2 linked regions of the Pelagibaculum spongiae genome follow. The protein of the gene in region 2 interacts with the protein of the main gene of each other region in a pairwise test. Links are inferred from orthologs where the notes say so. Each region holds a gene or a part of one and is shown on either strand. Other genes may lie near its edges.

Evidence for each region. The genes of interacting proteins can lie anywhere in the genome.
Region 1: the proteins of ftsZ (region 2) and rlmN interact in binary tests that used the Escherichia coli proteins (3 or more experiments, as listed by UniProt). The link is inferred for Pelagibaculum spongiae from one-to-one orthologs.

Annotation. Positions count from the first base shown.
Region 1 is NZ_QDDL01000001.1:1,126,067-1,130,179, reverse strand. What follows is about bases 1-2,853. They hold rlmN (dual-specificity RNA methyltransferase RlmN), read left to right. Parts: upstream 1-792; coding sequence 793-1,914; downstream 1,915-2,853. Other genes in these bases: DC094_RS04810 (helix-turn-helix domain-containing protein), read left to right, coding at 2,705-2,853; pilW (type IV pilus biogenesis/stability protein PilW), read left to right, coding at 1,923-2,708; ndk (nucleoside-diphosphate kinase), read left to right, coding at 313-741. Also shown: more of DC094_RS04810, read left to right, coding at 2,854-3,085; ispG (flavodoxin-dependent (E)-4-hydroxy-3-methylbut-2-enyl-diphosphate synthase), read left to right, coding at 3,137-4,113.
Region 2 is NZ_QDDL01000001.1:519,224-524,576, forward strand. What follows is about bases 1,057-3,889. They hold ftsZ (cell division protein FtsZ), read right to left. Parts: upstream 3,127-3,889; coding sequence 1,987-3,126; downstream 1,057-1,986. Other genes in these bases: lpxC (UDP-3-O-acyl-N-acetylglucosamine deacetylase), read right to left, coding at 1,057-1,825; ftsA (cell division protein FtsA), read right to left, coding at 3,205-3,889. Outside these bases: DC094_RS02235 (M23 family metallopeptidase), read right to left, coding at 1-456; DC094_RS02240 (DciA family protein), read left to right, coding at 455-916; more of lpxC, read right to left, coding at 917-1,056; more of ftsA, read right to left, coding at 3,890-4,440; DC094_RS02260 (cell division protein FtsQ/DivIB), read right to left, coding at 4,465-5,353. UniProt on the Escherichia coli protein: Essential cell division protein that forms a contractile ring structure (Z ring) at the future cell division site. The regulation of the ring assembly controls the timing and the location of cell division.

The DNA of each region.
Region 1 (4,113 bases), 610 kb from region 2 along the record:
TGCAGCAACTAGACCAGTGGTCGCAGTTCTCTACGACAGGCTTTTCACTATAGGGTTCCTTACCTATCTATGTGATAAGAGCTTACCTTGAATCGGCATTTAGCCTGAGTTAGTTGTGGGCTTGTTGATCTTTTTAATTAGCTGTCAGGGTCAGTTTGAAGGTGGTTAAAACGGTTAAAAAACGTAGCTTCCATTCAAGTTTTCCGATAGCCAAGCAAAATAGTCTGTCATTAGGCGTGACAGGGTTTGGCTATGGCTTTTATAATCGCGCCACTTGCTAGCACTATAAAAACTAACCAGGAGAAAAACCTAATGGCGATCGAGCGTACAATTTCAATGATCAAGCCCGATGCAGTTGCCAAAAATGTTATCGGCGAGATCTATGCCCGCTTTGAAAAAGTTGGTTTGAAGATCGTTGCTGCTAAGATGCTGCACTTGACCAAGGAACAGGCTGAAGGCTTCTATGCGGTTCACGCAGAGCGCCCTTTCTACGCTGATCTGGTAAAATTCATGACTTCTGGCCCTGTGATGGTTCAGGTTCTGGAAGGTGAGAACGCGATTGCTGCTAATCGCGATACTATGGGTGCGACTAACCCAGCTGAAGCTGCTGCAGGTACTATCCGCGCAGATTTCGCTGAGTCTATCGACGCTAATGCGGTTCACGGTTCTGATTCACCAGAAGCTGCTAAAACTGAAATTGCTTTCTTCTTTGAAGAAGGCGAGATTTGCCCGCGCGGCTAATCTCAAAGCGGGGAGCGCTTGCGCTCCCTGTGTGTTGTGACCGGAGTAAATATGTCTGCACAAACATCTGACAAGATTAATCTACTGAACTTTGACCGACCTGGTCTGGAACGCTTTTTCGAAATGTTAGGAGAAAAGCCGTTTCGTGCCATGCAGGTGATGAAATGGATTCACCAGCTAGGGGTGGATGACTTTGATCAGATGACCAATCTTAGTAAAGCACTGCGTATCAAGCTTCAGCAAACCTGCGAAGTTCGTGGCCCAGAAGTTACTTTGGATAAAGAATCTAGCGACGGCACCCGCAAATGGATGCTGAAATTGCCCGATGGCAATTTAGTTGAGACGGTGTATATCCCAGAAGATGGCCGTGGCACTTTATGTGTGTCTTCCCAAGTGGGCTGTTCACTGAATTGCAGCTTTTGTTCCACCGGTAAGCAAGGCTTTAGCCGTAATCTCGACTTATGGGAAATCATTGGTCAGGTATGGATTGCTTCCCGTTCTTTGGGTGACTGCCACCGTGACGACCGCCGGGTGACCAATGTGGTCATGATGGGTATGGGCGAGCCGCTGTTGAACTTCGACAATGTAGTCGGTTCAATGAACTTGATGATGGAAGACAATGCCTATGGTTTGTCTAAGCGCCGGGTGACTTTAAGTACTGCAGGCATGGCGCCTCAGTTAAGAGAATTAAAGAAAGTGAGCGAGTGTTCGCTGGCTTTATCATTGCATGCACCTAATGATTTGTTGCGTGGTGAGATTGTTCCACTGAACAAAAAGTATGCAATTAAAGAAGTGCTGGATGTTTGTCGTGATTATTTTAATGACAAACGTGTGGTAACCATTGAATATGTGATGTTGCATGAAGTGAACGACCGGGAACACCACGCCACTGAATTGGCGGCCTTGTTGGCAGATGTGCCATGTAAGTTGAATCTGATCCCGTTTAATCCCTTCCCAGGGACGATCTATCAGCGCTCCAGTAACAATGCAATTCACCGTTTCTCAAAAATATTGCAGACTGCTGGAATTAACACCACCACTCGCAAAACTCGTGGTGACGATATTGATGCTGCCTGTGGCCAATTGGTAGGTAAGGTTCAAGATAAAACCCGCCGACAGGAACGCGCACTTCAAGAGCGTCAGGAAAGAGAATTGCAAGTCATTCAACTCTGAGGACGGCTATGAAAGGACGATTTGGCTGGATTTTATTACTAGGCAGTTTAGTTTTGGCGGGTTGCCAAAGCTCACTTGTTGGTAAAGATCCCCGGGACAACCTGAAAGGTGAACAGCGAACCAGTTCGGCTGAATCACATCTGCGCTTAGGTTATGCCTACTTGCAAAGCGGACAAATTGAACGCGGCAAGGATCGATTCCTCAGAGCACTGCAATATGCCCCGGAACTGCCGAAAGTTCAGGCAGGCATGGGTTATTACTTCAGTCAGGTGGGGCAAAACCAACTGGCTGAAGTACATTACACAGAAGCCTTGCGATTGGATCCGACCAGCTCGGAAACTTTGAATAGTTTTGGTGTTCATCTATGTAATACCGGCAAATATTCACAGGCTCAGGTTAATTTCCGCAAAGCCTTATCCAACCAGTTTTATGGTACGCCAGCGCGTGCTTATGTTAACTCTGGTTTGTGTTTGCTAAAGGAAAATAAGCCAAAGCAAGCGATTGATGATTTACGTGAAGCGTTGAAAACTGAGCCAGAAAACCAACAGGCACTGCGAGCTTTAACTGAGTTCTATCTGGAAGATCAAAAGCTCAATCTGGCGACTCATTATTTAAATCGTTATAGCCGTACTGCTAAATCTTCGCCTCCGTTGTTGTGGTTGCAATACCAGCTAGCCACCGCAAAAGGCGATGATAAATTAGCCACTCGGGCATTAAATACATTGCAAAATAGCTATCCGGAATCGGATGAGACCTTCCAGCTGTTGCAGTCTTTAGACCGGAGTAACAAGTGAGCGAACCTAAAGTAAGTGAAAGTGTTGAATTCTCGGTTGCTACGCCTCCAAGTGCTCTATTAAAGCAGGCTCGTATCGCCAAAAACCTCACTGAAGAAGATATTGCAGCCAAATTGCATTTGCGCGTGGCAGTGGTCAAGCAAATGGAAGCTGAGACTGAGCTAGAAAGCGCAAGTAAGGTCTATTTACGCGGTTATATGCGTAACTATGCCAAGTTGCTTGGACTCAATTCAGATATCGTTCCTGAGGTCGTTGCCTTTAAAGAAGCGGCAGTTCGATCTGCGGCAAGTGGTAGTGTGAAGTTAGGTTTGCTGGTCGGTGCAGTAGTCGTCATTGCTGCTGTCGGGTGGGCAATTAGTTTGCTCTTAGGCAATTAAAGTCAAACAGTTGAAACCAACCTTTAAAAATAATTGCTGAGGCTAGTTTAGATGCAATATAAATCTCCGATTCGTCGGCGTAAAAGTCGTCAGATCATGGTCGGTAATGTACCGGTGGGTGGTGATGCGCCTATCACAGTACAAAGCATGACCAACACTGAAACTTGTGATATTGCTGCCACTGTTGCCCAAATTAGACGTTTGGAAGATGCCGGTGCAGATATTGTTCGGGTTTCAGTGCCTTCAATGGAAGCCGCTGAAGCCTTTGGTAAAATTCGCCAGCAGGTGAATGTTCCGCTGATCTCTGATATCCACTTCGATTATAAAATTGCCTTGCGAGTTGCCGAGCTGGGCGTTGATTGTTTGCGGATTAATCCAGGCAATATCGGTCGAGAAGATCGGGTGCGCTCGGTTATTGATGCAGCGCGTTATCACGGTATTCCGATACGAATTGGTGTGAATGCCGGTTCGTTAGAAAAAGATTTGCAAATGAAATACGGCGAGCCAACACCGGATGCATTGGTGGAGTCGGCTTTCCGTCATATCGATATTTTGGATCGACTGGATTTCCAAGAATATAAAATCAGCCTAAAGGCATCTGATGTTTTCATGACGATGGATGCCTACCGCAAGTTAGCCAGTCAGATTGACCAGCCATTGCATTTAGGCATTACTGAAGCTGGCGGTGCTAGAGCGGGTGCGGTGAAATCTGCAGTGGGTTTAGGCATGCTGCTTTATGAAGGCATCGGCGATACCTTGCGAATTTCTCTGGCTGCTGATCCGGTCGAAGAAATTAAAGTCGGTTTTGATCTACTGAAAAGCCTACGAATTCGTAGTCGCGGTATCAACATGATTGCTTGTCCGTCCTGTTCTCGTCAGAATTTTGATGTAATCAGTACCGTCAATCAGCTTGAGCAACGGTTGGAAGATATCAGTGAATCTCTCGATGTTGCCGTGATAGGCTGTGTGGTTAACGGTCCGGGCGAGGCCAAGGAAGCGGATGTCGGTTTAACCGGTGGCTCACCGAA
Region 2 (5,353 bases):
AAGCTTGCTTTCACCAATACCATTTTCCGCATAAAGCACATCTCCAGGGCCACCACGACCTGGCTCAGACAAAAAATCAAATTCACCTTTTTCAAGACCTGAATTTTCAACCAAGCGACCACCTAATGCATTTAATCGCATCATATGTGACTGCAAGCGCCCCATGCGAATGGCTAAAGCATCCAAATCTTGTTGATATTGACGTTGTAGGTCTTGCAATTGAAGTTGATCATCCTGCGTTTGCTGCTGCAGTTGAACAATTTTTTGACGATCTTCTCTGGCAGGCTTACCAGTGAAAAACCAAGTGAAAGAAGATGTAACCAATGCAGGAACGATAACCAGCGAAATTAACCCAAAGATAAGCGGACGTAGATTAAACGAACGACTACTAACACCTTTGAGACTACGCTTGATTAAAGTAAACTCTGCGAACTGTGCTGAAGACTTATTACCCATGCAAACTTCCAATACCCGACCTATTAAACAGCTGCTTACAGAAAGTAAGCTCAACAACCTTATTAGTCGTGCCGAAAAGCTTCAGCGTCTGGATCTAAGATTCAAACTGCTACTTCCCCCTATCCTTGCACCTCAGGTTACTGTAGCTAACTATAGTGTAGGAAAGTTGGTGCTTCAGGTAACACATTCCGCTTGGGCGACCAGACTCAAGTTTTTAACACCGGAAATCTTGGCTCGCTGCCAACAAGAAGTGGGCTTGAGGAGTATTTCCGCACTTGAAGTGATTATCCGACCAACCGTTCACAAGCCGAAAATGTCAGGTGGCTTAAAGGGTAAACGAGAAGCACGAAAGTCTCGCACAGCAAAAGAAGCACTCACTAATGCTGCGCAAGATATTTCAGATCCGGAATTGAGCGCAGCTTTGAAAAACCTCGCCGTCAGCGCCGGATTTGATAACTAATTAATCGGCAGTAACCGGTGTCATATAAGAAACGGGGACGTCTTCCGCTTCAAATGTCACAACTTCCCAAGCATCAGGGTTTTTAACCAGTTCACGTAACAACTGATTATTCAAACCATGACCAGATTTATGACCAATAAATGCACCAATTAAACCTTTGCCTAGCAAGTAAAGATCACCGATAGCGTCTAATATCTTGTGTTTTACAAATTCATCGTCATAGCGAAGACCGTCATCATTTAGAATTCGGTAATCATCCATTACGATCGCATTATTAACACTGCCACCTAAAGCCAGATTTCGCTCACGGAGGAATTCGATATCACGCATAAAGCCGAAAGTACGCGCACGACTGATCTCTTTAACAAAAGAAGTACTAGAGAGGTCTAGCATCGCATGCTGACTACGGCCACGGAATACCGGGTGATTAAAATCAATAGTGAAAGATACTTTGAAGCCATCAAACGGTTCAAAAACAGCACGTTTATCGCCATCTTCAACAACAATTTTACGCTTTATGCGAATAAATTCTTTTGGCGCTGATTGCTCAGTAACACCTGCAGATTGAATCAGGAATACAAAAGGACCCGCACTACCATCCATAATCGGCACTTCAGAAGCCGTTACTTCAACATAGGCGTTATCGATTCCTAATCCTGCCATCGCAGACAGCAAATGCTCAACTGTAGAAACGCGCACATCACCGTTTACCAACGTGGTAGACAGCGTTGTATCGCCAACGTTATCAAAGCTGGCAGGGATTTCGACAACCGGGTTTAAGTCGACACGACGGAATACAATACCTGTATTCACCGGAGCAGGTTTCAATGTCAAATAGACCTTTTCACCTGTGTGCAACCCAACACCTGTTGCTCGAATCTTGTTCTTTAAAGTTCTCTGCCTGATCATTTCTACTGGCACCAAAGCGGCATAAATCGTTAATAAAACTGGAGCTCTGCGGCTATCGCTCAAGCAGATCCAAAATGATGGCAAATACTAACATAAAAAAAGTGCATCAAGTTAGCATTTAGCCTAGCGCTCATTTCAAACGTGCTTGAACATCAAATAACCTAATCAGCCTGCTTTCTCAAAAATGCTGGAATATCAAGATACTCCATATCTGAGCCAGCTGGGTTAGCTGCCTTTTGAGCTTCCTGCTTGCGCAATACAGCTGGACGATCCAACTTATCGATGTCTAATGTACCATCTGATTTTTTGGTTTCTGCCACCAACTTCACAGACTCTTTCTTTTGTACTTCACCCAGACCAGTTGCAACCACGGTTACCCGCATTTCATCCTGCATCTCTGGGTCAATTACGGTACCGACAACAACCGTTGCATCATCAGATGCGAACTCCTTAACCGTGTTACCCACTTCTTCAAACTCGTCAATTGCCATATCCATACCGGATGTGATGTTGACCAGAATACCGTGAGCACCATATAAGTTAACGTCTTCCAATAACGGGCTGGAAATTGCCATGCGCGCGGCTTCTTGAGCACGGCCTTCGCCACTGGCGATACCGGTACCCATCATTGCCATGCCCATTTCAGACATTACAGTTCGCACGTCAGCAAAGTCGACGTTAATTAAACCAGGTCGAGTAATCAGCTCCGCAATACCTTGAACGGCACCTTGCAATACGCTGTTAGCGGCTTTAAATGCATCGAGTAAAGTGGTGCCTTTACCTAAAACACTTAATAGCTTTTCGTTTGGAATCGTAATCAGCGAGTCAACATGTTTACTTAACTCTTCAATACCTTGAAGTGCAATATCCATGCGGCGACGGCCTTCAAACGGGAACGGCTTTGTGACTACCGCTACTGTCAAAATACCTAGCTCATTAGCAATCTCTGCAAATACTGGCGCAGCACCTGTTCCGGTTCCGCCACCCATACCTGCAGTAATAAAGACCATATCGGCACCATCTAGCATCTCACGAATTCTTTCGCGATCTTCCAATGCAGCCTCACGACCCACGTTTGGATTGGCACCAGCACCCAAGCCTTTAGTAATTTCCTGACCCAATTGAATCGTTGATTGCGCAGGGCTTTTCTTCAGCGCCTGAACATCCGTATTCGCAACAACAAATTCAACACCTTCGATGGCAGTACTCATCATGTGATCAATAGCATTACCGCCACCGCCACCGACACCAACAACTTTGATTACTGCACTATCAGGATACGTATCCATTAATTCAAACATACAGAAACTCCTCCAGTTTCCCGGTTTACCCGTCGCGCGTGCGCTTCCCTTTTTTCAATACTTTTTTTCCAGAACAATTTAGAAATTCCCCTGAAACCAATTTTTGACCTTACTAAACAAACCATCACCTTTCTCTACAGGTAGCCTGGATTTTCTAGAGGTATGTTGCTGCTGGCGACCATAGCATAACAATCCAACACCTGTGGCGTGGATTGGGTTGCATGCAACATCTGAAAGACCACTAATCCCTTGCGGAACACCCAATCGAACCGGCATATGAAATACTTCTTCAGCCAGGTCAATTGCGCCTTCCATTTTCGAAGTACCACCGGTTAATACAATGCCGGCAGCAATAATATCTTCAAAACCACTTCGACGAAGCTCAGCCTGAACCAAAGTGAATAATTCTTCATACCTTGGTTCAATCACTTCAGCTAAAGTTTGGCGAGACATCTGCCTTGGAGGTCGATCTCCAACACTTGGTACTTCTACTCGATCATCCATACTGGCCAGTGAGGTTAATGCACTACCAAAACGGATTTTAATGTCTTCGGCATGTTGGGTCGGTGTTCTTAGTGCGACCGCAATGTCATTAGTGACTTGATCACCGGCAATTGGAATGACTGCTGTATGGCGAATTGCACCATCAGTATAAATTGCCATATCGGTTGTTCCGCCACCGATATCTACCAAGCACACACCGAGCTCTTTCTCGTCATCTGTTAAAACAGAATAACTAGATGCCAATTGCTCAAGAATAATATCTTCAACTTCAAGGCCACAGCGGCGAACACATTTAATGATGTTCTGCGCAGCGCTGACTGCTCCCGTTACCATATGGACTTTAGCTTCCAGACGTACGCCCGACATGCCCACCGGCTCACGAATACCATCTTGAGTATCTATTACAAATTCTTGCGGTAAAATATGCAGAATTTTCTGATCGGCAGGAATTGCTACTGCTCTAGCAGCATCAATAACACGATCAACATCGGCTTCAACCACTTCTTGGTCGCGAATCGCAACAATTCCATGGGAGTTCAAACTACGAATATGACTTCCAGCAATACCGGCATAAACAGAATGAACACGGCAACCTGCCATCAATTCTGCTTCTTCAACCGCCCGCTGGATCGCATCAACTGTCGATTCGATGTTAACCACAACACCTTTCTTCAAGCCACGCGAGGACTGAGAGCCGATACCGACGATATTTAGTCGACCATCAACCGCTATCTCACCCACAATACACACTACTTTCGAAGTGCCAATATCGAGGCCGACAATCAGGTTCTTCTCTGGATTTCTCGTCATTGAGATTTATCCCCGCTCCATAACTCAGGCATTCTTTCCTTTCCGAGCTTTTACCGATTCGCGCCATCCTACAGCAAAACCGTGCGTATGGCGTAAATCGACATAGTCAATATCATTCAAAACCGGACTTAAGTGCTTTTTATAGACACCGATCATCCGCCGTAATCGATTTTCTGCTAAAGCCATATCACCCGCTTTAAGCAACAAACCGTTCTTTAAAACTATTTCGACACTTCTTCGCTGATTGAGTCTTAACCGCTCAATAGTTAACTGCTCCGACGCTAAAAGTTCACTGCTGGCAGCGAATAATGCCAAGGCTGATTCTGACAAACTGTCAGGTGCATCAATGATACCCGACTCTGTCGGCAATCCCTTCCCTCCAGGTAAAAAAACTTTACCGGAGATATCAATCAATGCTTGATTTCCCCAACGAGCAGCAGGCTGACGCATTGCCACTTGAACCCGTAAATGATCCGGCCAAACTCTTTGCAACTGCACTTGAGCCACCCAAGGGATTTGCTCTAACTTGTACTGCCATTCAGGTAATTTCAAATTAAAAAAACCATCTGACGCAATACCTTTTAATTGCTGCTGTATCCGCGCTTGATCCTGCTGGTTAATCACACCTATCACTTCAACATGACTAATTGGCCAATTTTGTGGTCTGCTAATTAATACCGCGCCACCCCACATAACAACAAAAACCAACAGTAAAATACTGGAAGAACTCGCCACCGTCAGTCTATGGCGAAAGCTCCTTTTTAATTGCACTTTAATTACTGGCCTTCTAGCCTTGCTAACCTTTTTAGTTGGCATAGCAATTTCATTTACATGATCAATAAGTTCATCATCTGATCGAGCAGTTAACACATCATCAGTTAATGAAGAAAAGCCTTCACCTGTAGATGAGGTA